4 regions of the Paenibacillus residui genome follow, and region 4 is predicted to be linked to each of the others. Evidence: riboswitches for the same ligand, from Rfam matches in the RefSeq annotation. Region 4 holds a riboswitch; each other region holds the start of a gene.

Region 1 (7,643 bases), on a different contig from region 4:
GCGGCTGCGGCCCCCATCGCAGAGGCGGTCTCCCCGTCTGCAAAATGACGGACACGCACATCCGTCTTACGCAGCGTCCATCCATCCGGAGTCCCCAATCGCCGGTCCATTTCGTCGGAATAAATCCGCCTTGCGGGCAAATATTTCCCCGTGCCCAAAATTTTTACATTTCTGATTTGCATAGTTAAGACTCCCTCATCCCATTAGCGCCTGAATATCCATTCAGGAGAACTTTTTAGCTGTCTAAAAATATGAAATTTTTGTTAACGACATTTTTCCCTAATTCGACATTTCTTGTAACCAATATAAGTTCGATTATACCGATGTCACAAGTATTATATCATTTTATGTAAAGATGCCGGAAAAACTAAGCCTTTTGAACCAAAAAAGTAATACCTAATAATACTAAGGATTACTTAGAAACACCAAGAAAATAGCCGTTTTTCTTTAGTGATAAGTTTTATTTATGGACCAAAAAAAAGCATTTAATTTCCTTTTATCAGACATTTCCTCTATAATAAACAATTATCAAGTTTGCTGGTCGTCATTTTGTTCAAATTTCATTCTAAGAAAGGTTGTTGATACCCATGCATGCACAAGTTGTCGGACAGATAGAGAGCCTTAATCCTTTTGAAATTGTACAGAGACAAATCGACTCTGCGGCAGCCGTCCTGGATCTGCCCAGCCACGTAGTCGAAATTCTCAAGAAGCCCAAACGCGTATTGGCGGTCTCCTTCTCGGTAAGAATGGACGACGGATCGGTAAGAGTGTTCGAAGGGTACCGCTCTCAGCATAATGACGCGATCGGACCGACCAAAGGCGGCATTCGCTTCCACCCGGACGTGACGATGGACGAAGTGAAGGCCCTCTCCATGTGGATGTCTTTCAAATGTGGAGTGGTCGGGCTTCCATACGGCGGCGGCAAAGGCGGAGTTATCTGCGATCCCCATGAATTAAGCAAAGGCGAGCTGGAGAGAGTTAGCCGAGGCTTTATGGAAGCTATTGCGGATATTGTTGGACCGGAGAAAGATATTCCTGCACCGGACGTGTATACTACCCCACAAATTATGGGCTGGATGATGGATACTTACAGCCGGATCAAGGGCTACAACTCTCCCGGAGTGATTACCGGCAAGCCTCTCATCATTGGAGGGTCCAAAGGACGGAATGAAGCTACCGCCAGAGGCTGTGTCTACACAATTATCGAAGCTCTTAAAGAGCTGGGCCGGACTCCGGAACAGACAACGGTCGCCATTCAAGGCTTCGGAAACGCCGGACGGATTGCCGCCGACCTGCTGACCGAGATGGGCTGCAAAATTGTTGCCGTAAGTGACTCCAAGGGCGGAATTTACAATCCTGAAGGACTGGATCTGAAAGAGGCTGAACGGCTGAAGGATACGGCTTCTCTTCTCGACTATGGTGCCGAGTACCATATCTCTAATGAAGATTTGCTTGCTCTGGATGTAGATATTCTTATTCCTGCGGCTTTGGAAAATGTAATTACAACGGCCAATGCCGACCGAATCCGTGCGAAAATTATCGCAGAAGCCGCTAACGGTCCGACGACCCCGGGCGCGGACAGAATTCTGAACGAAAAAGGAATCATCGTCATACCGGACATTCTGGCCAACGCCGGAGGAGTTACAGTTTCCTACTTCGAATGGGTTCAGAACCTGATGAATCATTACTGGACGGAAGAAGAAGTCAACAGCAAGCTTCAGGAGAAAATGGTTCACTCCTATCACGCAGTGCGTAATTTGGCCAAGGAGTATAATACCGACTTACGTACGGGAGCCTTCATGATTTCCTTGCTCCGCATCAAAGAAGCTATGGAAGCCAGAGGCTGGGTATAATCCCGAAATATTCGCCAACTATATATAAACGGGGCTGTCCCAAAAGCGTTCGCATAAAACGGGAACATCCAAAAATGAAGCAAAAAGGACCTCAAATCCCACTCTGAGTGGGGACGGGGTCCTTTTTTTGCAGCCAAACTCTAGGTGGGGCTTGAAAAATTATAGATCGACTTATGGTGACAACCCCGTTTCCTGTTTATCGGATGTGGATGATGGTACTCCATAGTTGCGGTTATGGGTTCTAACTGGATTTTGTACAGTTAGATTCAAGGCGGCGGCGCAAAGTGACTGAACTAGCTGGAAAAACTACATTTAAAATCAAGTTTTTTGCAGATATCGCCCATTTTGCCCAAACTACCTGTAGGATTTCCAGTTAGTTGCCGTTTGCAGCGGAAAAGGAAGCAAATTAGCTGTATAAAATCCATTTAGCCCCCCATGCCGCTGACCGCGGCACCATCAGATTGTGAAAATGGGTGGATTTTCAAGGTAGTTAGACGCCTATGCACCTGGAACTAATTTCCATGCAAAACTTATACTATCTTACATTTTGAAACCAGCGGATTCAAAGGCAGCCCCCCAAGCCCCTAACGGATCGCCTGGCGCATCTTCCCCTGCTCCTCCTTCATTTGTTGGTAAATATCTTGTCTTAAGCGGATAAAATCAGGGTCCGTTAGCAGGGACTCCTGCCGTGGGCGGGAGAAAGGAACGTCTATTTTCCTAAGCACCTTGGCGGGCCTGCTGGAAAAGAGGTAGACGGTGTCCGACAGCAGCAGCGCTTCTTCTATATTATGTGTTATGAACAGCACCGACCGTTGATGGACCTCCCAAATATCCAACAGCCAGCTCTGCATTTCCGTTCTCGTTAATGCATCCAACGCGCTGAACGGTTCATCCAGACAGATCAGCTCCTGCGGACTGAGCAGGGCCCGGAGGAAAGCCACACGCTGCTGCATCCCCCCGGACAATACATGGGGATAAGCTTTCTCGTAGCCGCCTAATCCGACTCTGGAGAGCCAGACTCTCGCTTCTTCCAGAGCCTCCCGTTTGGGCAAGCCGGCAACCTCTCTGGCGAGAATGACATTGTCCTCGATCGTCCGCCAAGGGAACAGCGCAGGCTGCTGAGGCATATAGCTTATATGTCCTTGCTGCCCGGTTACATCTTTCCCTTCCATGTTCACCCGTCCCCCCGTAGGCCGGATCAGGCCGCCGATGATGTGAAACAGGGTGCTTTTTCCACAGCCGGAGGGCCCTATAATGGAGACGAACTCCCCCTTGCGCACGGTTAAAGAGACCTCGTCCAGCACCGGAGCGGGTTTTCCTTTCGTGTTGAAAATTTGAGTAATATGGTGCAGCTCCAGTTGATTTTCCAATGCCTTGTCCTCCATTCCGTTCAAAATATGCAGAACCTCTCAAGAATCCCTTCAGCCAACCCCTCAAGGATAAACGGCAGTCGCCGTCCTTGTAGAACTGAATAAGAATTCAAAACTTATACCTGTAATTTAAAAAAAGCCCCCTTCACCGGGAGCGCGCATGCCAAAACAAAAAGCGAATCTGCTGCTTTCCTACGCTGGCATTACCCAGATCAGGTTCTGAAAGGGTCAGTATCTTTAAGGGATACAATCTCAGCCGGCCGGATTCCAGCACCCCTGGCATCTAATATCATGTTATTTATAATTTTTCCGATAGTGTCTGACGAGCTTAAGCCGCTGCCTTTGTTGGCGCAGCCCCGAAACTCAAGCGGTACTTAACCGGATGGATTCCTTGAGATTCTGCTTCGCCCAAGCTCATTCACTCTGATGACATTATAGACCCTGGTGCCGGAATTGTCCATTAGCGCCCCTTTTCTCCATGATGCTGAACAAGTAGCTCTTTTTTTCTCGGAATAGGTTTATCGATTGGCGAAATCATAGTAATATATTGGGGTAGTCCATTTTGTTTTGTAAGCCGCCTTGCGGCACGATTATACCCTGTTACAAAAAGGAGGAAGCAAGGAGACGTGACTTCCCGGGAGAAGAGATTCGGATCATTCCCTCTCTAATACTCGTATCACGTGTATCTTTGCGAAGATTATGAAAAAAGCACTAACCATTGCAGGTTCCGACAGCAGCGGAGGCGCCGGAATACAAGCCGACCTCAAGACTTTCCAGGAGCTCGGAGTCTATGGCATGACCGCTCTAACTACCATAGTCGCACAAGATCCGCATAATAATTGGTTTCATAACGTCTTCCCGATTTCCGCCGATGTTCTGGAAGCCCAATTGGAAACGATCATTTGCGGAATCGGAGTAGACGCTGCCAAAACCGGTATGCTCGGCTCCATCGAGATTATCGAGATGGCGGCCAGCAAAATCGAGAAATATCAGTTGACCAACGTCGTCGTGGACCCGGTTATGGTCTGCAAGGGGGCGGATGAGGCTCTTCATCCGGAGACGAACAACAGCCTGCGTGACGTGCTCGTTCCGAAAGCGCTGGTCGTGACGCCGAACCTGTTCGAGGCTTCCCAACTAAGCGGCTACGGCCCGATCAAATCGGTGGAGCAGATGAAAGAAGCAGCGGTGAAGATTCATTCGCTCGGAGCCAAATACGTCCTGATCAAAGGCGGCGGCAAGCTCGTCAGCGAAACCCGTGCGATCGATCTGCTGTACGATGGGGAGACCTTCGAGATTCTGGAATCGGAGAAGATCAGCACCACCTATACCCATGGCGCAGGCTGTACCTACTCATCCGCCATTACTGCTGAATTGGCCAAGGGCAAGAGCGTCCGGGAAGCCATTCACACGGCCAAGAAGTTCATTACGGCGGCCATTCGCCATTCCTTCGCCCTGAACAGCTATGTCGGCCCCACGAACCATGGCGCTTACCGCAATTACGAGGGCGGCAGCATTTAATACAGTCATATGAAGCCCGCGGCCTGTTAAAGGAAGCGGGCTCTGCTTTAGCTTCAAAAACGGAAAATTAGTATCACCTCATCCTTCTTGATGGTTTCTGATTTCCAAATAATGTGATAAAGTTTAGATGAAAACACTTAACTTCGTTCCATATCAAAGGAGGAAGAAAAAGATGGCTGAATTGGATACTACTTTACAGATGCTCAAAGATTTAACCGATGCGAATGGAGTGCCCGGCAACGAGGACGAGCCCCGTGCGGTTATGAAGAAGTACATAGAGCCCTACTCCGATGAAGTGACTGTAGATCGGCTGGGCAGCTTGATCGCCGTTAAGAAAGGGAAAACCGAAGGGCCGAAAATTATGATCGCCGGTCATCTCGATGAAATCGGATTTATGGTAACGCATATCGATGACAAGGGCTTCCTCCAGTTTCAGACGCTGGGCGGCTGGTGGGAGCAGGTTATGCTCGCCCAAAGAGTTACCGTGGTCACCCGTTCCGGAGAGAAAATTCCGGGAGTCATCGGCTCGAAGCCTCCGCACATTCTCTCGCCCGACGCCCGCAAGAAGCCGGTAGAGAAGCGAGATATGTTCATCGATATCGGCGCGTCCAGCAAGGAAGAAGCAATGGAGTTCGGGGTCCGGCCGGGGGATTCCATCTTCCCGGTATGTGAATTTACGGTGATGAAGAACGACAAGCTGCTGATGGCCAAGGCATGGGATAACCGGATCGGATGTGCCATAGCGATCGATGTGCTTCGCCAGCTGAAAGATGTCGATCACCCGAATACCGTATACGGCGTCGGTACCGTACAGGAAGAAGTCGGCCTGCGGGGAGCGAAGACGGCTACGAATCTGATTCAGCCGGATATCGGATTCTCTGTAGATGTCGGTATTGCCGGCGATACTCCGGGAATCAACGACAAGGAGGCACTGGCCAAGATGGGCAAGGGCCCGCAGGTGCTGGTTTATGACGGCTCCATGATCTCCCACCGCAGGCTGCGCCATCTGGTCACGGATACGGCCGACGAAGCGGGAATCCCTTACCAGTTTGACTTCGTCGCCGGAGGTGGAACGGATGCGGGAGCCATCCATCTGACCGCCGGAGGCGTTCCTGCTCTTGCCATCTGCATTGCGACACGCTATATTCACACGCATGCAGCCATTCTGCACCGTGACGATTATGAAAATGCGGTCAAGCTTCTTGTAGAAGTCATCAAGAAGCTGGATCAGAAGACAGTGAAAGAAATCATCTACGGATGACGTACAAAAAGCTCCTAACGGAGCCTCTTCGAAGACGAATAACCCGGTTTTAAAGGTAGCTTTTTATGCCAATTAGAAAGTTGTTCCATTTTAATGCTTTAATGAACTTAAACTTTCTAATGTGGTTAAAAAACCGCCCAGGAACTCCGATCAGGAGATTCCGGGGCGGTTCTGTTTTTAGCTTCTCCCTTTCAAACCGCCCTTTAATTTCGGACTAACCGTTCAGGAAGAGCAGCAAGACTAGCAGAAGTAAATGGATCATTATAAATCCGGCCAGAATTGGCTTGGATATGCCCGGGCTTCGCGGCCCTTCGGCAGCGGTTGCCTTGGACTTTTTCGTACTATGCGGACTTTCAGGCGAACGAAGTGGAAGCACATGGCGACCGGCGACCACATAATCGGCCTTCCTGCTTCGGGCCGCGCTCTCCGCAGGCTCCTCCTCCAGCAATCTCCGCATAGCAAGCTTGGCTTTAAACGAATAGGAAGAAGACAAGTCCATAGCGGCAGCCAAATAATGCTTCAGCGCCTTGGAGTAACTCCCTTCTTCCTCACACTTCGCCCCAACCCGATAATGAGCTTCCGCACAGGAAGGGTTCACATACCGAAGCACCTTCTCATAATAAGAAGGGTCCCCCCGGTTCAAGTACAGATTATGCTTCACGTGAACGAGCTGTTTCTTAAGATAAGAGGGAAATCTCCCCGCCCCCCGATAGCTGGAGTCCGCCGTCCCCGGCTTGCCGCTCCTCATACATGCCGTCTCCTTCCTGCTTACACGCTATAGTTTGTCCAATACGAATCTTTCTTCTTAACCTATAGCTATGTGAGCAGGAGACGATCTATGACTTTATAAGTTTGTGCAGGTATGACGAATGCTATTCAATTAGTGCTCTTGAGCAGGCTCAGGCTCAGCGACTCTTCTGGGAAGAAGGAAGGAAGCCAGGAAGCCAGCGATAGCAATCACGAACAACGCGACAAATACATGGTGAACCCCAAAAACAAGCACCTCGCGCAAGCTCTGCCGAACCGCTTCCGAAATATCCCCTGCCTGCTGGGGATTGATCAAGTTATTCAGACTATCCAGGTCCACCGCTTCCCCTTGCACACGTTTCTCATTAATGGCCGTCATCAGCCTGGCGTTGAAATAAGTCCCCAGCAGTGCAGCGCCGACCGTCTGGCCGAGGCTGCGGAAGAATACGTTGGAGGATGTCGCTACTCCGCGCATCGACCAATCCACCGCGGACTGTACACTGACCGTGCTCATTGTCAAAATCAGACCGAACCCCATTCCTTGTATGGCGGTTATGAGGTACAGCTGAAATTGCGGACTATCCATCTGCAGTAAGGAGAGCCATAGCGTAATGATGAGAATCAGACTGTATCCGGCCAGGGAAGTGAAACGAACCCCTCTCTTAACCAACAGCTTTCCGCACAGGAAGGAACCGAACGTCCAAACCAGGGACATCGGGGTCAGCACAAACCCAGAACGGGTGGCGCTATATCCCAATACTCCCTGCACCCACATCGGGAGATATACCGTCACCCCAATCAGAATGGCACTGACCAGGAAAGCTACGATATTGGCTAACGTTATTACACGGACACGGAACAGCTTGAGCGGAATCATCGGGTCCTTCACTCTTG
Region 2 (7,643 bases), on a different contig from region 4:
TGTTCTTTAATGATTTGCAGAGCCTGCTCCTGGCTAAGGGCGGAAGCGGCCTCCTCGAATGATAGCTGCTCCTCCCAGTAATACTCGTATTGAGTCATATTCCCGTTCGAATCGATAGTAAACTGGATGTAGTTCCCGGGGAAGGGAATCCCGTTCACCAGCCGGTCATATTTGATCGAATAAGATACATTGCCGTCCAGCGGCGGCTTCGCCCATTTTTCCATATCTTCGTTGTAGCGAACGGCGTCTTTCAGCTCCGGATTATACCGTTCCAGCAATTGTCCGGCAATGGTCTTGGCCTCCTGCAGTTCTACCTTGGGAGGGAAGGAAGGGCGGTTTTCCGGATCATTGACATATTTGCTTATGTGGCTGATCTTTCCGGTTTCCGCGTTGACGGTCACTTGAATATTTCCGTAGTAGCGATCCTGCTCCTCTTTGACAAAGCTCAGGCTCCAGGCGCCGGTTTTGCCGGTCGCTCCCCAGGTATTGAAGCTGATGTTCTGAAGGGAATAATCTGCCGGCACATCCGCAGAGGCTTTGGCCAGCTCGATGGCCCGTTCCTTACTGATCTTGGCCCGTGCGGCCGCTTCCTCATTGGCTTTATCCGATGCTACGTTATCTGCAGGCAATGCAGGGGACGGAAGAACCGTTACGGCTTTAGATGAGGTGTGAGAAGCAGAGACCGGCTGATCCGCATAAGCCGAAGGAAGTAATGAAAACATCATGGCTGTTGTCATACCAAATGCAAGCAGAGTTTTCGGTGCTTTCATGAAGCAAGCCTCCTCGTATTTGTACTAATCTTTACCAATATTACGGACGCAATAGATTATAAAAAGGTTGCACGCGTTCTTGAAATAACGGACAGCTATCCATTGGCGACAGCTAGGGCATGAAGGGCTTGTTTCAGTGAAGCTTCCTTAACCCGGCAAGCGATCCCGGGGCCTTATGGCATCGGTTAAGTAAAGGAAAGAACGGTTATAACTATTCTTTCGCTTGTACCTGAACCGAGGAAATAGTAAATTAATGGTGCCGGCAAATTCCGAGGAAAGGAGTGTGATCGGATTGATTACAATAGCTGAGGTGGTCTCCGTTTAATACGGAGATTCGATCGGCGGGGGTCCTCGCGGGCCCCCACCCTTTAGATCCCCACAAGTCGGAGTCAGCGTCTAAACCTTCCTTAACGCGGTCGATCTTCGTGACTTTGCTTCGGTTAAGGTTTATACAGTACATTGCGGGGAACCCAGAACTTATAATTTCTATATTATGAGAAAAACTCCTATCGGAGTATTTCATAGATGAACGACCGCGTTTAGAGGTTGTTTTTATCGCCAAATAGAATTTGAAGTTATTCAGGACGCAATAACTTATAAATTCTATTGTGGTAAAAAAAGAAATTAAGCTCTTGATCGGCTTCCAAATACAATTTATAATGGAAATATGTAGTTTAAATTCTGGTGAAAGGAGAAGATAGCAATGATTCAAAAAATTCGTTTTATCCAAGGGGTTCTAACTGAATAGCTTTGCATTATCTGTAACCGTCACCTGAATGATATAGGCATCACCGACAGGCACGATTGGGTTATCGTGTTTTTTTTGTTCTTTTTTTTCCTTATCGAACGCTGGGCATATACATAATATAGAAAAGGAGGTGTCAAGATGAAAGCAGCTAACCTTATTTTTAATAACCGTTGCAACGGCAGGACAATAAATGAGGAGGTTTTCATCTGTGAGCTACAAAAATGGAAAGGATGTTCTTCCCCCTAGCCTTTTGAAGCAGCTGCAGGAGTATATTCAAGGAGAAATCATTTACATCCCCAAGAGAGAGAAGAAACGTGCGGGCTGGGGTGAAAATAACGGGGCTCGATTGCTTCTGGAACGGAGAAATAAAGAAATTTACCGTCAATATAAGAACGGGTCCAAGATGGTGGAATTGATACAGACCTTTCATCTGTCGGAAGACAGCATCCGTAAAATAATCGGCAAGAACAAGGAGCGCGCTTCGAACGCGACGAGATAGATCAGGCGGCCAAGTGTCCGATGGACATTTGGCCGCCTTTTTGGCGATAAGATGGATGTTCACAGATAATTATTTCGCCGTTTTCCACCGGGTGAACCACTTTTCCAGGAGGACGATGCAGCCGAACAAAATCATGCTGAACGCCACGATGACGATGATGCCGATAAATACCCGATCCGCGCGGAAAGCGGAGTTCGCGGTCCTCATATAGGTTCCGATGCCCTCGCTGGCGCTCAGCCATTCGGCGATGAAGGCGGCCATCACACTGTAAGTGGCCGATATTTTCAAGCCGGAGAACAGGCTGGGAATTGCATGAGGAAGCTCCAGCTTCCAGAAGGTCTGTCTCTTGGAGGCGCCGGACATTGCCATAAATTTAAGCATGTTGGCGTCGGTCAGTCTCAGTCCGTTCAAGGTCGAGATAGTGACCGGAAAGAAGCAGACGATAATAATAATGATTATTCTCGGGAAGAGGCCGAGGCCGAACCAGATAAGCAGTAAAGGAGCCAGGGCAATAATGGGAATATTCTGGGTCAGGATCAGAAACGGATACAGTGCTCTTTTGATCCATGGAAACTGATGCAGGAAGATAGCCGTGATCAAGCCGATTCCGATCCCGGAGGCGAAGCCGATCAGGGTGAGCTGAATGGTGGTGGTGGTATGCATCCACACCCTTGGCCATTGGGTAATTCCTTCCTGAACGATTTGAATCGGACCGGGCAGAATCCATTTCTGGACATCGAACCACATAGTGGATAACTGCCAGACGATTAGAAAGAGGAGGGCTGCCCCAACAGGAGGCAGCCAGGTTTTCCATCGGGAGCCGCCGCTCATTATTCGTACCTCTCCGTCATCTGTGCCATTGAAATTCCCTTGGGATCATAATGGATTTTGATAACGGAGGAGATTCCGCCTCCGCCCAATTTCGCAAGCTCCACGTTCACTTGCTTGACAATTTCGAGCAGCTGCTCCAATTCTCCTTCCATCATCGTATCCATCGGCCCGACCACATATTTGACGCCAGACTTCCGTATAATGTCTACCGCCAAGTCAATATATGGAACAGCGTCCTCCGTTCTCGGGATCGTTTCAAAGCTAACGAGCGCATTCGCCATCATTCGGCTCTCCCTTCTTGCAGTTATTGTGCGGGCTCAGGCAGAAAATCGTTCGTAAAGGCAGCATCGGCATCGAATTCCTGCTCGATTAATCCGTGTTCTCTCATCCAATCCGCATAGTTGACCCATACCGATTTTTTCTGAATGCCCCATTGCGGTGCATCATCCTGATAACGCGGGCTGATCCATTTCTGACTGGCCATGACCAGCTCTTCATCCAGCTCCGGCGCTGCTTTCAGCAGTATTTTCGCAGCTTCCTCCGGCTTGTCCATTGCATATTGGAAGCCTTTGGCCGTTGCGGCGAGGAAAGCCTTGACCAGCTCCGGCTGTTCCTTAATGGTCTCCTCGTTAGTGATTAACAGCGGAGTATAGTAGTCCAATTTCTCGGAGTAATCCGTAAGAGGGATGAGATTGAGCGGAACCCCGCGCAGCTCGGCCTCGATTCCGGTCCAGCCGTAGAAGATCCAGGAGAAGTCGACATCCCGCTGAACAGCGGTGAAGAAATCGGCTTCGCCCAGGTTGACAATTTTCACCGTGTTGACATCGGCACCCCCATCGGCCTGCATCAAGGACTGCAGCACTCCCTCCTCCGCCGGAGAGCCGAAGCCGCCATATACTTTGCCTTCGAAATCTTTCGGGCTCTTAATATTTTTGTCCACGGGCGATGCGAAGACGGAGGTATTATGCTGCATCAATGTGGCGATGGAGACCACCGGAACTCCCTGAATGCGGGCTTCCGTTACGTTCTCCTGGATGCTTACACCGAAGGCGGCTTCGCCGGAGCCGACAATAGCCGTCGATCCGTTGACCCCCGGGGGAACGATATTGACGCGCAGACCGGCCTCTTCGTAGTATCCTAAGTCTTGCGCCACATATAAGCCGGTATGATTGGTATTCGGAAACCAGTTGAGAACAAGAGTGACATCCGTCAGTTTATCGCTTGGAGCACTGTCCGGCGCCGGCTCGGTTTTATTGCCACAGGCGGTTAGCATTAGAAGAGCGGTCAAGGCGACGAACATTAGTTTTTTCCAGGTTAATGATTTCATAGTTAACGTTAAGGGGACTCGTGTACTCCATCATGAGAAGATATGGATGAATCCGATAATCCTTTGCCGGGATAGTCCTACAGCATAGGCGGAAATCCGGACCAGTAGAGCATATTCGTCTCCGGATAAAAAATTGCCGCCGGATCACGAACCGGCTTTCGCACGGTGATCGGTTTCGTTCCGAGCGTCTGACCAGCCGATATTCAGCATGGCTTAAGCGAGTTCATTCTTCCCTTGAATGGCGATGATTCCCTTACTTCCTCCCTTGTTATGTTCATGTTGGAAAAATGCATAAAAAAACGCCCCTGATCTAAGGGCGCAAAATAGCATATAGGCGGCACATGGATGGACCATATGCAGTATTCCCTACGCTGGCATTACCCAGATCAGGTTAAAGGGTCAGTATCTTGCGGGATACAATCTCAGCCGGCCTAGTCCAGCTCCCCGGTTATGAAGTTGTAAAACAACAGGATGCAACGGCCATTGCGACTATATTATAGCGTGAATAGGGAAATGTGTCCACTGAGCGGATCATCCGGAGTTGGGACCGTTACCGAAATCGGACAAGGGCCCTGCACAATTGAGGTTGAATAAGGCAAGTGGAAAAACGGATCGGCAGGCTGCGGCGGAACTTGCTATTTGCTGGCCTCGGAGAAATTTAAATGCGTGTTCATTACAAATGGGTGCTTCATGGTAGTTAGGCAAATCGTGAAGAACATAAAAAGACTCCGTCTATTTTCTCATTAAAATAAACGGAGCCTTATCTTTGAATTTCCATATTCACTTTACTTCCATTAACCTCCTGCGATTCACATGCCCAGCATGTCCAATCCTTTCTTATTAGTTAACCCTTTCATTTACATGCTATGCATGCTTGGCAGAAAGAGCTGATATGAGTTCCCACATGCCCACAGATTACGGAAAAAGCTGTCACGGGACTTCTTCCTTCATGCAACCTGATTACAGCATGCTTCGCTAACGCTGCTCCATTGGACTATCCCCTTTCCCGCTAAGAGTATATATCTATTTAACGGAGTGGGCTCTTTAATATGGATGGCGGTTCGAATCGGAATTCCAATTCACTGTCGCCCTTAGGGTCCCATTCCGGTAAACAGCTGTGTCGAGGAGATGAGATAAGGATACTGGGTATCTTGTGTTTGTTTGGTGTTTAGCTTACTGCAATCCTATCAGAGTTTTAATATTATGTAAATATTCTAAAAATTCTATTAATTTTAATCTATTAAAAAAATAGCCCCTTATTCATCCATATTCTCCCTTTCTCTTATTATTTCTAGTAATTTCGCCTACTTAATTATTATCCAAAGCTTTGCTGCGAAGCAGCCGGGGTCCACACTTTATGGAAGCAAGAGTTCCTCCTATATTATCGTCGGCCGCCATCCCGATCGCTTAAGAGAATGGCAAAATCAAAGCTTAACAGGTATACTGGGCGAAGAGAAAGGCTTATAGGAACTATACGGTGATGCGGTTGTATTATCTTAGAGACACAGCCGGATGCAGGAATATAAGGGGGAAGAAAATTGAGAACGGAACAGCCGACGGACAGACGGATTCTTATCGCCGGGACGGGCAGCGGGAGCGGCAAAACGACGGCCGCTCTCGGAATCATGGCCGCATTGAGAAGACGGGGCAAGGCGGTGCAGGGGTTCAAATGCGGACCGGATTATATCGATCCCGGCTATCATACCGCCATTACGGACAGGATCTCCCGCAACCTGGACAGCTGGATGATGTCCCCGATGGGAGTAAGGGAAATCTATGTCCGCGGATCACAGGGGGCGGATATTTCCGTCATCGAGGGGGTCATGGGCTTCTATGACGGCAAAGACCCGACGAGCCATGCGGGCAGTACGGCAGAGATCAGCCAACTGCTGGAATGCCCGGTCGTGCTCGTCGTCGACTGCAGCGGCATGGGCCGCTCGGCGGCGGCGATCGTGCAGGGCTTCCAGCGGTTCGCCGATGACATCCGGATAGCCGGAGTCATCGCGAACCGCGTCGGAAGCGAGGGGCACTACGGCATCGTCCGGGCAGCCATCGAGCAGGAGTGCGGAATTCCCGCACTCGGCTGGCTGCGCAGGGACGATGCCGTCGCCTTGCCAGAGCGCCATCTCGGGCTGATCCCGGCGTTAGCGCGAGGCGAGCTGCAGCCGCTGTTCGAGCGGCTGGCCGACCTCGCGGAATCCGGGATCGACCTCGATGGCTTGCTGGCCCTCGCGGAGTCGCCGCCGGTCCTTGCGGAGCGGACCATCTTTCCGCAGCAGGTCCCCGCTTCGCCGCCATCGCCGCAGCCCGGGGCGCTCCGCCGGCCCGAGCCGGGCGCCTCGCAGACGGAGCAGTCGGCCGCCCCGGTGCTATCGCTGCGGCCCCCGGGGGCCGAGCCGTCCCATGCTCCGCGATTCGAGCCTGCGGACCGGGCCTCCGCGCAGCGGAATCCGCTGCGTATCGCCATAGCGAAGGATGCCGCCTTCCACTTCTACTATCCGGAAAATTTGGAGCTGCTGGAAGCGTACGGCGCAGAATGCGTCTATTTCTCTCCGCTTGCCGGAGAGGAGGTTCCGCAGGATGCAAGCGGTCTGTACATCGGCGGAGGCTTTCCGGAGGAATATGCCCCGATTCTCTCGCGGCAGGAGCTGCCCAAACGGTCCATTCGCGACGCTGTCCTCAGCGGCATGCCGACATTGGCCGAGTGCGGCGGGTACATGTATTTGACGAACGAAATTCGTACCCGGGACGGCGGGAAGTATCCGATGATCGGCCTGATCCCGGGATCGACCGTGATGAAGGATCGGCTGCAGTCCTTCGGTTACCGGGAAATTCACGGAATGGAGCGGAATTTCCTGTTCGGGCAGGGAGAAACCGCCCGCGGCCATGAATTCCATTATTCCGTTGTGGAGCCTGACGAGGAATGGCCGCCGGCTTATTGGGTGAAGGGACGTAAAGGGGAGCACGCCGAGGGCTATATGTCCGGCAGCCTGGTGGCCGGATTTTCGCACATCCATTTTGCCTCCAACCCGCGCTTGGCGGCCCGCTGGCTGGAATGCTGCAGGGAATATGCACAGCGGAAATCCGTTTTCTATTAATCTATTAATCTATAAATCTATAAATCTATAAATCTAGCAGTTCCGGGACAGAAGTGATTTTTTTCATAGAATTAGACCGGCCCCCACTCCGTTTTCTTTCAGCGCTCATATATTAGAGAAGCCTGAGAGAAAAGGAGGGAATTGGATTGAAAGATTTGGATTGGACGTTGAAAATGTTAATTCTGCTGTACTGGTCCAGCCTTAACCAATTCAAATAGCCGACGTCCATCACTGCTTATAATTGGACTTGCCCGCCGCGCGGCTGCCGGATGGCCGGACAAGTCCCGTTTTTCCGACTATTAGATTGGCCGATTGGGCACTATACATCAAGTGTCCTCTTAATAGATCGAATGACAGTATAGGCAGTTTG
Region 3 (7,643 bases), on a different contig from region 4:
CCCCCGTTGGAGTCCGGCTATCCTCCTTATATTGATGCTTGTGGCCGCCCGTTTTTTTGAAATCTATTTTACCGGGTTTCATTATGCGGGAACGCGTCCCGAATTTGCCAACCTGTGGCTGGAAACGTCCAAGATTATCGTCCCGCTGCTTGCCTGGATGGTATCGGGATGGGCAATCACCTCCATAATGGACGGGGAATCGAAGCTTAAACAGATAGCGGTCGCTTCCGCTTATGCCATGATTCCGATGATAGTGGGGACCGTGCTGACCACTCTGCTCACCAGCATTTTATCCCTGGATGAGAAAGCGATTTACGAAGGCTTGCGGGTGTGTATATGGATCTGGACCGGCTGGCTGTTTCTGATTCAATTCAGGGAGATGAATGATTATTCAGTCGGCCAAACGATACGTGTGATGCTGGTAACCTTGTTCGCCATGCTCGCACTGCTGGTCGCCGCCACACTGTTTTATGTGCTGATGAATCACATATTCAAATTTGCGAAGGAGCTCTTCCTGGAGCTTTACATCCGAAGCCAGTAACGCAGGAAAGGAGGGGGGGACAGCTTGACGCCTCGACGTGTGCTGCGATGGATCTCCTGGGCCGTTGTGCTTGGGCTGCTGACATTTTTCATATATGCTTTGGAGAATTATATGGTGGAGCAAGGGGTCATGGGGGATGGGGCCGGCCAGCAGAATGCCGATTTCCCGAGAGCGGTTCTCGATAAGCTGGGCGATCTTTCCGTCTATGAGAAAGTGGCGGAGAACCGGCGGTTGTCGCTGTACTACGAACCGCTTACCTCCTCTATTGCCGTTGAGGACAAAGAAACAGGCGCGGTATGGCTGTCGGCTTCCGATGTTTCCGACGAAGAGGCGGGCGGGAGTCAGCTCCTTAAGGACAGTCTGAAGTCGCCGTTCAATTTCTCCTATGCCGATATTGGACGCCCCACCCATGAGGTGGTTAGTTCCAACCTGATTTCCAGCTCGCCCAGGATCGGGAAAGAAGCAGTGGACAACGGAATCCGGGTTACGTATCAGTTTGACAATCTCGGCCTGCAGTTCGCGATCGAGTTCACGCTTGATGAGGACCGTCTGGTCGTCTCCGTACCGGTTACGGAAATCCGCGAGCAAGGGAATTACGCCCTTGTCTCCATCGAGCCGGTTCCCAATCTGGGAGCGGCTTCCGATCGGGATAAGGGGTATATGTTCTATCCGGATGGCAGCGGAGCGATCTCCTATTTCAAGGAAAGCCATCCCCAATACAGGGAAAAGTATTCTGCGCTTGTCTACGGCTCCGAGGATATATTCGAGAGGAACGGACAACGCGCGGAGAACGCTTATTTACCGGTATTCGGAGTCCATAAGAACGGCAGAGGATTCGTGGCTTATATCACGGATGGAGAGTTTGAATCGAAGATTCACTACGCTCCAAGCGGTTACCTGGTCAATGTGAACCGCGTTTCCGCGGAATTCCTCTACCGGCGCGAATATTCCGCAGCGATCCGCAAAGGGGAATACGCCAGAAGGGTAGAAACCGGGATGCGGGCTTTCGATCATCAGGTCGTTTATCACTTTCTGCCGAAGGGCAGGGCGGAATATTCGAATATGGCCCAAATTTATCGGGAGTATCTTATCCAGTCGGGCAAGCTTCACAGAACGATAGAGAAGAACAAACGGACGATTCCTCTCGCCCTGAACCTGTTTATGGGCGTGAAGGAGGAACGGGTGCTGAAGGACCGCTTCGTGCAGGCTACGACCTTCGAGCAGGCGGAAAATATTGTTCAGCAGTTGAAATCAGCCGGGGTGGAGGAGATGAGCGTCATTGTCAAGGGGTGGATGACAGGAGGATACGGGGATTTTCCGGACAGAACCGCTGCTGCCGGCGAGCTGGGCGGTGCCTCCGGGCTGAAGCGGCTCGCCCGAACGATGAAGGAGAACGGCCTGGAGCTGTTTCTGAATTTCAACAATGTTCATGCTAACGCGGATAATCTGGGCGTGAGGAAGATGTCGGCGGTCATGAAGGACCCGGGCAGGCTGCCGCTGCAGAACTATTACGGAGATTCGCTGCTGCTGAATGCAGTGACAGCGGCAAGCCGCTTTGACTCCGGTCATAAGCAGACTTTGTCCGGATACGGAGCGAGCGGAATCGATTTTGAAGCTTATGGGGATTTGGCTGTTGCCGATCACAGCGAATGGAACCCTCTGACCAGGGAAGGAACCGTCGGGCAGTGGCTCTCCATGCTTCGGGAATCCCGGGAGATGAACGGGAAGGCGGCGGTTCACGGCGGAAATCAATATGTTCTTCACCTGGCGGACCGGTTGTCGGATCTTCCGCTGGAGGACTCCCGCTACGTCTTCACAGACGAGGCCGTTCCTTTCTACCCGATGATTGTCCATGGCAGCATTCCGTACAGCGGCGACATCCCGCTCAATATCCATCACGATCAGCGGCAGGGATTCCTTAGATGGGTGGAATACGGAAGTATGCTTCTCTACGAATTGACCTGGCAGGAGCCGGAGGAGCTTCGCTTCACGGAATACCGCAAGCTGTTCAGCTCTGCCTTCGGGCAATGGGCTCCGGTCATCATCGAGCAGTACCGGGAGCTGAACGAGAGGCTCGGGCATACCTGGGGGCTCGCGATGACCTCTCATCGCAAGCTGGAACGGAATGTATACGAGACGGGTTACGAGGATGGAACGAGGGTAATCGTCAATTATGGCTCTATTCCTTATGAGACGGAAGGGACGACGGTTAAACCGCTGGATTACGCTGTTTTGACCAAGGAGGTGGGGGAATGAAGCTGGGCCTGGAAAGAAGAAAGAGGATCAGCGGGCTTCTCTTCATCTCCCCGTGGCTGGTCGGCTTTGCCGCCTTCCTCGTCTATCCGCTGATCAAGTCCCTCTATATGAGCTTTCGTGAAATTCAGGCGGTGGCTGATTTGCAGATGACCTTCGTCGGCTGGGACAACTATTCGAAAGCGATTTTGAAGGACACGCAGTTTATCCCGTTCTTTTATAAGGCTATTCAGGATGCCATCGTTGAGATTCCGCTCATCCTTGTCTTTTCCTTCTTCATCGCCACTTTATTAAACCAGGAAACCGTAGGCCGGATGTTCTTCCGCGGAGCCTTCTTCCTGCCGGTGCTGATCGGCTCGGGCTTCGTGATGCAGCAGCTTCTGGGCCAGGGGATAGGCGGGCTGGATGCGGTGAAGGATCCGACGGAAATGATGCGCGAAGGCGTTGCCAACGGGCTTGCGGTGCCCGAAGCCATCGCTATGTACCTGCCGAATGATTTGGTCAAGACGCTGTCCGACATCATGGGCAGACTGACGATCATTTTCTGGAAGACGGGAATCCAGATTCTGCTCTTTCTGGCCGGACTGCAGGGAATTTCGGATTCGCTGTATGAATCGGCGAAATGCGACGGCGCCACTCCTTGGGAAATGTTCTGGAAAATTACGTTTCCGCTCATGACCCCGCTGCTGCTTCTCAACGGAATTTTCACGCTGGTGGACTCGTTCACGGACATGCGCAATAACGTTATGCGCTATATCCAGAAGGTGGCGTTCACCGATATTGAGTTCGGTTATGCCGCGGCGCTCGGCTGGATTTATTTCGTGTTCGTATTTCTGCTGATTGTGCTGATCTTCACCTTGACCCGCAAGAGCGTATTTTACGCAGGGGACAGGTAACACAGAGTGGGCGGCGCGCTTGCTTCAACGGCATGTCGGAAGCCATCCCAGTCTATGCGGCTACATGCGGAAGCATAAGGAGGAGGTTTAACGATGCAGACTGTTCGTACCCGCCCGAGTATCGGGGCAAGAATGGCTTTGGCCGCGGAAGGGATTCGCAGGTGGAAAATCGCATATCGCATCTACCGGCTGTTCATCTATCTCTTTCTGATCGGGCTGTCGTTCGTGTTCCTGTATCCGTTTCTCTTCATGATCTCGACCTCGTTCAAATCCCCGGGCGATCTGGTCGATCCGACGGTATACTGGATTCCGAAGCAGTTCAGTGTGAAGGGATATTTCGACGCCTACGCGGCTCTTAATTATTTGCCCTATCTGAAAAACACGGTCGTCCTGACGCTGCTCACCGTGACCGGCCAGATGCTGTCCTGCGCGGTAGTCGGCTACGGCTTCGCCCGCTTCCGCTTCCCGGGCAGGGAGCTGTTGTTCGCGCTCGCTATGTTTACCATGATAGTGCCTCCGCAAACGATCATCGTGCCGATGTTTATTCAATACAAGGAATTGAACTGGATCAATACGATTCTGCCCATGGTTGTGCCGAGCTTCTTCGCTAACGGACTGCGCGGGGCCTTGTTTATCTTCATCTTCCGCCAGTTTTTCCGCGGCTTGCCCCATGAGCTGGAGGATGCGGCCCGGGTGGACGGCTGCGGATCGCTGCGAACCTTCGTCCGTATCGTGCTGCCGGTTTCCATCCCGCCTTTACTCGTATCGGCGATCCTTTCAGTGGTCTGGCACTGGAACGATTTCTTCGAGCCGGCCATCTTCCTGGTCGACCGTGATAAATTTACTCTGCCGATGATGCTGCCCTTCCTCGGGCAGTCGCTGAACTCGATGTCGGGAGGGACGGCCAGCGCCAATGTGGGCCAGGCGACAACGATGGCCGGATGTGTCCTTGTCATCCTTCCAATCCTGATTCTCTATCTCGAAATTCAGCGTTACTTTATGAAGAGTATCGAACGCTCCGGAATTGTAGGATGAAAATGTTGGATGACAGTCTATTCCAGATATGTTAATATAAATTTGCTTGCAATTTAATACATTATTCAAACTACTAGGGGTGCCCTATATTCGGGCTGAGAGGAACGCAGATAGCTTCCAACTCTTATGAACCTGATCTGGTTAGTACCAGCGGAGGGAAGTAGTCACTAGGGTATTTGTATACCCTATTATTTCCGCAGACCAAGAACCGGGTTCATGAATGCCATGAATCGGTTCTTTTTTATTTATCCGATTCCCTCTCCCCCCCATGAAGAAAGGAGGTTCCTTCTCCATCCAGCCAATTTGCAGCCCATTCGGCTGAACTTGCAAGCGATTCTATGCAATTCTATTGATTTTCAACATTCAAGGAGGCGGTTCCAATGACTTTTACTCAACAATTACGGGAAACCAACCAGGATTTGTTCGAAATGATTTTCCATCATCCGTTTGTAGAAGGGATCGGCCGCGGAGATATTGCCAAAGAAGCGGTCATGCATTATGTAAAAGCCGATTTTGAATATTTGAACGCATTTATGAAAATCTATGCGATTGCCATGTCCAAGTCGGATACTCGCAGCGATATTGCCTTTTTCCATGAACAGGTAGGCTTTACCTTACACTCGGAAACCGGCCCGCATATGAATTTGTGCGACTATATCGGCGTTTCCTATAAGGAATTGCAGGGTCATCCACTCCCGCCAACTGCGGATCATTATGTGAAGCATATGATGTATCATGCCTATACCGGTTCACTCGGGGAAATCTACGCCGCTCTCTTGCCGTGCCCATGGACCTATTTGGAAATCGGCAAGGTGCTCATGGAGAAATATAAGCCTCAAGCGAACCATCCTTTTTATCGCTGGATTACTTTCTATGCCGACTCGGGAATAGAAGCACTCACCGAAACCTTGTGCAAGCGGCTCGATGCTTGTGCCGAAGAAGCCTCGGAAGCCGAGAAAAACCGGATGCGCGACGCCTTTCGAAAAAGCTGCCAGCTCGAGCTCTGCTTCTGGGAAATGTCCCTGACTTGCGAAACATGGCCCGCCGGAAACATTGGAGTGACTGCGCCATGAAGCGTGTTCCTTGTGCTCTCACCATTGCCGGAACGGACCCGACGGGCGGCGCCGGTATCCAGGCCGATCTGAAAACATTTCAAGAACTGCAGGTGTACGGAATGTCCGTCATTACTTCCGTTCTCGCGCAGAATACGACCGGAGTCCAGGATGTCGTCCATCATTCGACGGCTTTCATCGGTCGTCAACTGGATTCCGTTACAGAGGATATACCGGTTCACGCTTTTAAAACAGGCATGATTGCCAGCTTGGACATGATGGAATTGTTGACAAGGAAGATTCCGGAAATTAAAGCCCCTTATGTGCTGGACCCCGTCATGATAGCGACAAGCGGGGATGCGCTCATTGATCCGGATGCGCGCGCCTTCTTGAGGGACAGGCTCCTGCCGCTCGCCAGCATCGTCACTCCGAATATACCGGAGGCGGAGAGCTTGACCGGCGGTACGATTACAACGACAGCGGATATGGAGGAAGCGGCCGTAGCGCTCGTTAACCTGTACGGGGCCGGAGCCGCGCTTGTCAAAGGCGGACATTTACGCGGAGAAGCTGTAGATATTCTATACGACGGGGAAAAGCTGTACGCTCTGTCTGCGGATAGAATCGAGACGACCAACACGCACGGTACCGGTTGTACGTTATCGGCCGCGATTACCGCCTATTTGGCGCAGGGGCTTCCTTTATATGAGGCCGCACGTAAGGCCAAAGACTATATTACCGCGGCCATCCGCCATTCCTTGCCGCTTGGGAAAGGCAATGGCCCGACGAATCATTGGGCGCCGCGGATCGGAGGCAGCCAAGCATGAATCAGTCGATTATCGATCAAGTTCGCCGACAAGTGCCGTTTATCTATCACCTGACCAATCAGGTGGTCATGAATTTCAGCGCCAACGGGCTGCTCGCTTTCGGCGGTACGCCCGCCATGGCCAAATATATAGAAGTGGCGGAACCGCTGGCAGCGGCATCCGACGGGGTTCTGATCAATTTAGGCACACTCTCTCGCGATGAAGTGCCGGCATTGGTCAAAGCAGGTAAAGCCGCGAATCAAAAAGGGATCCCCGTCGTCCTTGATCCGGTGGCGATTGCTTGCTCGGCCTTCACTAAAGAAGCGGGGCGGGAGATACTGCAGGAGGTGAAGCTGGCCGCGGTCAAGGGCAATGCCGGGGAAATGGCTTATCTGGCCGATATTCCGTGGGAAACCCGCGGCGTCGATTCCATAGGCGGCGGCGATGCGGCGGCAGTGGCCGGGGAAGTGGCGAAGCGTTACAGCACGATAGCGGTCGTTACGGGGGAAACCGATTATATCGCGAGTGAGGACAAGCTGCTCGTTAATGAAACCGGCCATCCGCTGTTGACCAAAATAACGGGCGGCGGCTGTTTGCTAGGCTCGATTCTGGCCGCCTGCCTGACGACCGATGCCGATGCCCTGGAGCAAGCCTATACGGCCGTATCCTTCTACGGGCTGGCGGCGGAGTATGCGGCAGCCCGTCCCGAAGTACGCGGTCCCGGTACGTTCCTGCCCGCTTTTCTTGACGCTCTGTCCTACGACATTAAAGATTTGGAGGGGAAATAAATGAGAATTCAACGTGCGCAGCTTCGCAAATATTTTATTATGGGGAGCCAGGATTGCACACGAAGCCCCGAGGAAATATTGCTGGAGGCGGCGAAAGCGGGCATTACCGCTTTTCAATTCCGCGAGAAGGGCCCCGGTTCGCTGTCCGGCAGCGCAAAGCTGGAGCTCGGCAAAAAACTGCGCAAAATTTGTTCCGAATATGGTATTTTATTTATCATAAACAATGACGTGGAACTGATCGAGCCGCTTCAAGCCGACGGTATTCATGTCGGACA
Region 4 (7,643 bases):
TTGTGCTTACCGGGTGCGGCAAGTCGGAACCGGCACCGGCGGCCAACCCGTCACCGGATGCCTCTGCATCCACACAGCCTTCGGAGGCACCCAAGACGGATGATATGGGGAAAAAGTATGATATTGAGTTTTTTGTCCCAACCGGTACGGGAGGGTCGCTTCCAAGTGAAGATAAAGATTTCGTCAAGAAAACGATCGATGAGAAATTTAATGTCAATCTGAAAATCACCCATATGGCGGCCGGACCGGACTCGACCAATAAAGTCAATGTAAGGTTCGCCTCCAATACTCCGCCGGATTTGGCAGTCGTCGGCGGGAGGGATTCCCAAACCTACGCCAAAGACGGTCTGGTGGCCGATCTGCGCCCATTCATGACTAAAGAGGCGATGCCCAATTACTATAAATGGATTAGCGATAACGAATTCAAAGGCTATTATACGATTGAAGGGGTAGACGACGGCCTGCGGGCGCCGACTCCATTTGATCTTACAGCGTACAGCGCTTGGTATATTCGTAAGGATTGGCTGGATAAATTAGGCCTTCCGGTGCCGACCAATTATGAAGAAATGCTGGAAGCGATGCGGCAATTTACTTTTAACGATCCCGACGGGAACGGCAAAAATGACACCTACGGCTTCACCACTTCCGGCAATGGGGCCAATGTCGGATTCGATTGGCCTCATTGGGTCAAGAACGGCTTCTACGCCTCCATGTATATTGACGAAGGAAAGCTGGTGGACGCCGGTTCCCACCCGGATACGGTCAAGGTACTGCAGGAAATCAAAGATACTATTGCGGAAGGTATTGTCGATCCCAACTGGTTCTTGAATAAGGGGTCGGAGCATCTCAATAAGATCATCGAAGGCAAGGCGGGAATCGTTAAAGCCGGTGGCCGCGATTTTGCGCTGGAGAGTGTGGAGACGAGCGCGGTGAGCCGGGCAAGACAAATCAATCCGGAAGCGGATATCGTTCCGTTCAATCCTTTCCCTGATGCCAAAGGGATCAAGACGGATCCGCAAGGCTCCTTCGGCTTTGTTGTTCCCAAGCAGCTGGCCGAGCAAGAACCGGATAAGGTGAAAAGAATGATGGCCATCCTGGATTATCTGGCCAGTCCGGAAGGTTTCCTGCTGACGCATTACGGCCTGGAGAACGAGTCCTATACGAGAGAAGGCAACAAGGTCACGTTAAAACCGGACGTCATCCAAAAAATCAACGAAGAGAACGGTAAATTCCTGCAAATTTACGATTTCTTCACCCGGGTTTCCGATACTAGTCCAATCGGACTGGAAATCATCAATCCGAAAGAAACGGAACGGGACCGCGCTATCGTGGAAGAATTGCTCAGCTATAAATCGGTTCCTTACACTGGAGGACCTTATGTGACACCGCCGGCCGGCATCAATATTGCCGATTACCGGAAGGAAATGAACTCGACTCATGCGAAAATCGTCTTCGGCGATCTGCCGGCCGACAAGTGGCCCGAGTATTTGGAGGAGCTGATGACCAAGCATAAGGGAAGAGAAATTTTCGAAAACTACACGAAACAAATTCGCGAAGGCGGCGGGTTTGACGCTGTGAAATAACCCGAATAACGTTTTTATGAGTTCTCAGCATCGGGCTAAATGAGCATTCCCCTGCAATAGCGGGGGAATGCTGCGTTTCACCGAAATAGGCCCGATGGGCCAATTGACAAACCGGAAGCACTCCACTACGATAAGACTCAAGCAATGAAAAAACTGCATATTCATTCAAATGCACTAGGGGTGCCGTAATCGGCTGAGACGGACGCTGTCCGATCCCTTTGGACCCGATCTAGGTAATGCTAGCGTGGGGAAGTGTAGCTGCACAACGTTATTTTAGCCTTGTGTTTAAACTGCATCTTGCCCGGGTGCAGTTTTTTTATTTGCTCAAAACCATTTACATGGAGGGTGTTCGCAAATGGAACAGACAGGTTGTGGAGCCAGTCGGATCGTCGGCTGCCGGTTCTCTCTTTATCCCATGTCGGACCGGTTCGTAGAAATCATTATGGGCGTGTTGGAGAAGGTGGATCGATCTAAAGTATGGATGAGCACGGATGATATCAGCACTTGTATTCGGGGGAAGGCCGAGCATGTCTTCGATGTGGCCAAGGCGGTTTACATTCAGGCTGCTGTCTCCGGGTTGCATGTCGTATGGAACGGGACTTTCTCTATAGGCTGTCCGGGCGATAGTGAAGGAGACGTCTATTTGTCCGAGGATGAGGAGAGGATGAATGAGGCCGGTTTGCGGCAGCATTCGATCGAGACGGCTTGCCAGTTCGCCCTGTATCCTCTCGGGAACCAAGGCTATATGAAAATTATTTATGACCAAATCGAACGGGCCAAAGCGCGGGGAACCTTCAGCGGCGGCGTTCACTATGCGAGCCGATTGGACGGGGATGCCCATGAAGTGTTTGCCTCTTTGGAAGAATCGTTCGTGAATGCGAGCAAGCTCGCTTCCCATGTGACCATGACGGCCGTGCTTTCTGCGAACAGCCCTTCCAGGAAGCCGGACAGAGTGTAGAGGGGGCTGCCGTAATGAAGCGTTGGAAGCTTCGCGAGGTGGTAGTGCTTGCCGCGTTATCGGTCGTTTTTGCCGTAGTCTATCTGGCTTTCCTACAATTCGGCAATGTCTTGGTCGGCCTGATGGGCCCGATTGGCTACGAGTTTATCTTCGGCATCTGGTTCATTGTATCCATCATCGCCGCTTACATTATCCGCAAACCGGGGGCGGCTTTCGTGTCCGAGACGATTACCGCAGCCATCGAGCTGCTGATGGGCAATGTGGCCGGCCCCAGACTGCTGCTGTCGGGGATGATTCAGGGGCTCGGGGCGGAGGCTGTATTTGCCGCTACCGGCTGGCAGCGCTATTCGACCTGGGTGCTGGTCTGCGCGGGAATGGGCTCGGCGGTGTTCAGCTTCGTGTGGGGCTTCTTCGTCTCGGGCTATGCGGCTCTTCACCCGGGATACGTCACGGCCATGTTCATTCTTCGCCTCATCAGCGGGGCTGTTCTGGCCGGCCTGTTGGGCAAAGGGGTGGCGGACGGCCTTGCCAAGACCGGGGTGCTGAGAGGCTTTGCCATTGCCAAATCCGCAAGAAAGAGAGAGCATCATGACATTGCAGGTTAACTCCCGTCTGCTGGAGGTGCGCCGGTGGACGTTTGCTTACGATGAAGAGTCGGCTCCGGTCATCGATAACGTCAGCTTCGAAGTAGCGGAGAACGATGCGGTTCTTCTGCTGGGGCCGAGCGGATCGGGCAAGAGCACGCTCGCTTACTGTATAAACGGCCTGTATCCGGAGGCGGTGGATGGTCATTCTGACGGAACAATTCTGCTGCAGGGCCAAGAAATAAGCTCTTACAGCCGGTCGGATATTAGCCGCCGCATCGGAATGGTCTTCCAGGATCCGGAGAGTCAGTTCTGTATGGTGACTGTCGAGGATGAGGTGGCCTTCGGCCTGGAAAACCTGGCGGTTCCTCCGGAGGAGATGGACGCGCGAATCGACCGGGCACTGAATTGGACAGGGCTTGCGGAATGCAGAAGGTCCAAGCTCCATCAGCTCTCCGGCGGAATGAAGCAGAAGCTGGCCCTGGCATGCGTTCTGGCTATGGAGCCCGGCGTCCTCATTCTGGATGAGCCGACGGCCAATCTGGATCCGCTGTCGACCCGGGAATTCGTCTGCATGATAGACCGTTTGCGGAAGAGAAGCTCATTGACGCTCGTAATTATCGAGCATAAGCTGGATGACTGGATGACGGTCGCCAATCGGGCTGTGGCGATGGATCGCCGGGGGAAGCTGGTGTACCAGGGAGGATTGAGAGACTTCTTCCGTAATCACGAAGAATGGAGTCGGGAGGAAGGGATATGGTGGCCGACGGCCTACAGGATGGGGAAGGATTGGCGGGCCCAAGGCATCTATGCCGGCAGTCATGATCCGCTGACGGAGCGGGAGCTGCTGGCGGGAATTCAGGAGCCCTACCGGGGATGGGCGGAATTGGCGGCTGCGCTTCGCTGTCCGGATGCCGGGGTGGAGGGGGACCCGGCAGCCAGCGGGGCCGTACCGCCCCGATGTGGGCAGGAGCAAGCTCTTGCTGTGAAGTCCCCTCTTATGACGCTAAATCAATTTTCCTATTCCCGCAAAGACAAGTCTGTTCTGCAGGAACTGAGCCTGGAGCTTTATCCGGGCGAACTGCTCGCCATTGTAGGACCTAACGGTGCTGGGAAAACGACCCTATCTCATGCATTGGCAGGGATTTTATCCGGTCCTTCTCAAGGGGAGATTGCGCTCTATGGTCGTCCCTTATCTTCTTGGAACGAGAGAGAGCTGCGCCGGCAAGTCGGGCTTGTATTCCAGAATCCCGAGCACCAGTTCGTCACCTCATCGGTATTTGAAGAGGTGGCCTTAAGCCTGCGGATTCAAGGAATGCCGGAGCGGGAAATTAGCGAGCGGGTACAAGAGTCGCTGCGTATGTTTCGTTTGGCGGAGTTGGCCGAAGAGAACCCGTTTGCCCTCAGCCAGGGGCAGAAGAGAAGGCTCAGCGTGGCCTCCATGCTCGCCGACGAGCAGAGGATACTGGTGCTGGACGAGCCGACCTTCGGTCAGGACGCATACACGGCAGGGCAGCTTATGAATCTGTTGGTTCAGTTGAAGGAACAGGGCAAATCGGTTGTCATGATTACTCATGACATGGAGCTGGTGCGGCAGTATGCGGACCGGGTTGCCGTGTTGATAGCCGGCCGTCTTCGTTTTGCGGGCACGCCGTTTGAGCTGTGGGACTATTCCTCCGATCTGCTGGAGGAGGCCCGGCTCTTGCTGCCGATACCGGTTTCCGTATGGAAGGTGCTCGGTGAGCAAGTTCATCTTACCGATCAGGAGAGGCTGCCTTATGGTATTACAGAGCATTAATCCGGGGATCAAGGTGGCTGCCGTTCTGCTTTGCGTCTGTTTGCTTGCTCTCGTGTTCGATCCCCTTACTCCTCTCCTCTTTTTGTCCTGGACGATCGGGATCACTTTTATATTCGGCCGGGTCCCGGCCAAGAAATGGCTGCTGTTTTTCTCTCCCTTCCTGATCGTTGCTTTGGGCTATATTTGGACGGCGATACTATTTGCCAAGGTGCCGGAGGGAGGAACTGAGACGATACTTCTGCGGTTGGGATGGCTGGAGGTTACCCAAGAGGCCTTGATTCGCGGAGCTTCGTTGGCCGCACGGATGCTAAGCTTCGCAGCCCTGTCTCTGATGTTCGTCTTCACGACCGATTCCACCCGCTTGATGCTTAGTCTGATGCAGCAGTTCAAGCTGTCCCCCAAGCTGGCCTACAGCATTATGGCGGGCTATCGCTTCCTTCCTCTGTTCAGGGAGGAGCTGCAAATATTGCAAAATGCCCATCGAGTAAGGGGGATCAACCGAAGCGGAGGGTTTCGTGGGAAGCTGAAGCAAATCCGCCGTTACGTCATCCCTCTGTTGGCCAGCGCCATACGCAAGGCGGAGAGAACAGCCGTAGCGATGGAATCCAAAGGGTTTACCGGTTCACGCGACCGGACCTTCTATCAGAAGGTTAAGGTGCAGCCCCGGGATTGGATGTTCCTGGGGAGTATGCTTGCCGTCCTGCTGCTTTCCTTCTATATTTCCTGGAGGCTCGGTTTGCTGCAGTGGTACGCCGGGCAATTGTAAACGACCGGTGTCATGGGTGATGCTATGGCGATATAATGGCCGAAGTGCGTTGATCGATGCAATGATTGATGCAATGACCGATGCGTGGATTCCCCGCGGCCGCTTTCATCCTCTCTGGATGGGGGCGGCTTTTTTTGCATAGTTTGTAACTCAACTTTCGGTGCGGCCAAGCGAAAATGCGCGAAGATTATTGCGATCGAGCGCATTTTGTACGATAAAGCATACAGTAAATGCCGCAAAGGCGTAGTTTATGTATGAATAATCTATAATCATATAAATCGACGCACAAGTTAAAATTGCCATCTCTATCCAATTTCCTTTATTTTCAGTATACTGATGATTATAGACATGAAAATGGGGGATAGACTTGTGAAGAAATTAACCTGCTTCCTGCTCTTATTATGTTTACTATTGAGCCCGGTCATGGTCTGGGCGGCAAATACTCCTGTGAAGAATGGAACGGTGCAGGACCAGGCGGGCATGTTCCGTGAGGAGGCGCTGGCCTCGTTGGAGCAGGCGGCTCAAGGGCCCCTCTATACTTTCTATATTTTGACGATCGACAGCTTGCAGGGTGAAGATCCGTTCGATTATACGACACGCGTATTTAATGAATGGGGTTTGCAAAATAATGAAATATTGCTGCTGATATCCAGTCAGGACCGGCGGATTGAAATGAATTTGGTCAGCGAGGAGCTCCAGCGGAGCATCCGATCCTTCTATGGCGGCGGCGATATCGGTGAACTGATCGGAAGGCTGACGGAGGAGTATTTCATTCCCGCGGCTAAAGAAGGGGATTTCGCTCAGGCCAGCTTGAACCTGATGAATGCGGTTCATGAACTGGCGGCAGAAGACGCCGAGGCGGTCCAGCCTGCCTCTGTCCCTGATCCGGAGCCGGAGGCTCCCGCTGCCGATCCTGAACCGCAGGCGGGGGACATGAGCCCGGCCGAAACCTCTGCCGATGTTGACAAGAAACCTTTAATACCTCCTCTGAGCCAGTGGAACTGGACTCTGATCGCTATCGTTCTCACCTCGGTTGTTCTGGCATGGATATTACTATATGGAATGATTCTCAAAATCCAGTGGTCCAAGCTTCGGTCCCGAGCGAATCAACTGCTGATTGAGGTTAGTCATGCCAACGAAGAACTGAAGCCTTATGTCGGGCTGGTTCAAGGACAGACCGAGAAGCTGGTCAACCAGCTTAACGAACTTGTCACACTGCTGTTGATTGACCTAGGCAAGCTGCAGCAGGACATGGAGGCGAAGATCCTTTTTATCAGGCTGCTCGCTCTTCGCCAGGGAATTCGTGAAGGCAGATTAACAGTAGCGAATTGTCAGGCTGTCTTCGAGAAGATTTATCCGGAAATTGTCCGGGTGGGGGAAACCGAACGTCAAGTGACTAGAAAGGTCGAGGACCTATCCGGGAAGCTGGAAGCCGCTCAATCGACGGTTCAACGGCTTGCGGAGAAGCACTCCTTTCCGTTAACCTGCATGACGGAGGAATTGACCGAGTTGGAAGCGGAGCTTAGTCGGGTGCGCGATCTGAAGGTGTTCGATCCTTTAAGAGCGAGCGAAGCGGCCGCCGGGTTAACGCAGCCCATGGAGAAAGCGTTCAAGGAGGCTGAAGAACTGCCCCAATGGTTGAATAAGTATAACGCCTTTCCTCAAACCTTATCGGAATGCAGACAAGAGCTGGAGCGTTGGATAAACGAGCATTGCCTGAAATTGGTCGGAATCGATCCGTACTCCAAGCTGGATGAGGCGCAGAGGAATATGGAGCCCTTATTGGCAGAGCTGCGGGTCGGAAATATGCCTAGTATTCGCCAGATATCCGGAAGAATGGACGAACTGCTGGCGGAAGCACTGGAGATGACGAAGAGGCATGCTTATTTGCGGGGCAAGAACCAGGAGGATATTCGATTCATCAAGCAGAAAATAGCGGAGTTCGCGAAGGTCG

The links. A riboswitch is a leader RNA that binds a small molecule or an ion and turns the genes downstream of it on or off. The one in region 4 is predicted to bind thiamine pyrophosphate.
Region 1: another riboswitch for thiamine pyrophosphate. It lies ahead of ACFQ03_RS22615 (ABC transporter ATP-binding protein); the one in region 4 lies ahead of ACFQ03_RS25090 (YkoF family thiamine/hydroxymethylpyrimidine-binding protein).
Region 2: another riboswitch for thiamine pyrophosphate. It lies ahead of ACFQ03_RS15835 (ABC transporter substrate-binding protein); the one in region 4 lies ahead of ACFQ03_RS25090 (YkoF family thiamine/hydroxymethylpyrimidine-binding protein).
Region 3: another riboswitch for thiamine pyrophosphate. It lies ahead of tenA (thiaminase II); the one in region 4 lies ahead of ACFQ03_RS25090 (YkoF family thiamine/hydroxymethylpyrimidine-binding protein).

Annotation. Positions count from the first base shown of each region.
Region 1 is NZ_JBHTIU010000094.1:17,184-24,826, forward strand. Features, by position in the region: gene ACFQ03_RS22605 (beta-ketoacyl-ACP synthase III) at 1-182, opposite strand, end outside; gene ACFQ03_RS22610 (Glu/Leu/Phe/Val family dehydrogenase) at 588-1,853, shown strand; gene ACFQ03_RS22615 (ABC transporter ATP-binding protein) at 2,438-3,238, opposite strand; TPP riboswitch at 3,396-3,511, opposite strand; gene pdxK (pyridoxine/pyridoxal/pyridoxamine kinase) at 3,923-4,741, shown strand; gene ACFQ03_RS22625 (M42 family metallopeptidase) at 4,914-6,002, shown strand; gene ACFQ03_RS22630 (hypothetical protein) at 6,217-6,750, opposite strand; gene ACFQ03_RS22635 (MDR family MFS transporter) at 6,883-7,643, opposite strand, start outside.
Region 2 is NZ_JBHTIU010000051.1:20,201-27,843, reverse strand. Features, by position in the region: gene ACFQ03_RS15855 (YcdB/YcdC domain-containing protein) at 1-770, opposite strand, end outside; gene ACFQ03_RS15850 (CD3324 family protein) at 1,727-2,017, shown strand; gene ACFQ03_RS15845 (ABC transporter permease) at 2,087-2,848, opposite strand; gene ACFQ03_RS15840 (thiamine-binding protein) at 2,848-3,132, opposite strand; gene ACFQ03_RS15835 (ABC transporter substrate-binding protein) at 3,153-4,148, opposite strand; TPP riboswitch at 4,522-4,632, opposite strand; gene ACFQ03_RS15830 (cobyrinate a,c-diamide synthase) at 5,714-7,273, shown strand.
Region 3 is NZ_JBHTIU010000028.1:147,386-155,028, reverse strand. Features, by position in the region: gene ACFQ03_RS09310 (YIP1 family protein) at 1-541, shown strand, start outside; gene ACFQ03_RS09305 (DUF5696 domain-containing protein) at 566-2,797, shown strand; gene ACFQ03_RS09300 (carbohydrate ABC transporter permease) at 2,794-3,690, shown strand; gene ACFQ03_RS09295 (carbohydrate ABC transporter permease) at 3,784-4,725, shown strand; TPP riboswitch at 4,791-4,901, shown strand; gene tenA (thiaminase II) at 5,106-5,798, shown strand; gene thiD (bifunctional hydroxymethylpyrimidine kinase/phosphomethylpyrimidine kinase) at 5,795-6,601, shown strand; gene thiM (hydroxyethylthiazole kinase) at 6,598-7,368, shown strand; gene thiE (thiamine phosphate synthase) at 7,369-7,643, shown strand, end outside.
Region 4 is NZ_JBHTIU010000108.1:13,384-21,026, forward strand. Features, by position in the region: gene ACFQ03_RS25085 (extracellular solute-binding protein) at 1-1,583, shown strand, start outside; TPP riboswitch at 1,750-1,851, shown strand; gene ACFQ03_RS25090 (YkoF family thiamine/hydroxymethylpyrimidine-binding protein) at 1,939-2,541, shown strand; gene ACFQ03_RS25095 (ECF transporter S component) at 2,556-3,146, shown strand; gene ACFQ03_RS25100 (ABC transporter ATP-binding protein) at 3,130-4,923, shown strand; gene ACFQ03_RS25105 (energy-coupling factor transporter transmembrane component T family protein) at 4,904-5,689, shown strand; gene ACFQ03_RS25110 (TPM domain-containing protein) at 6,059-7,643, shown strand, end outside.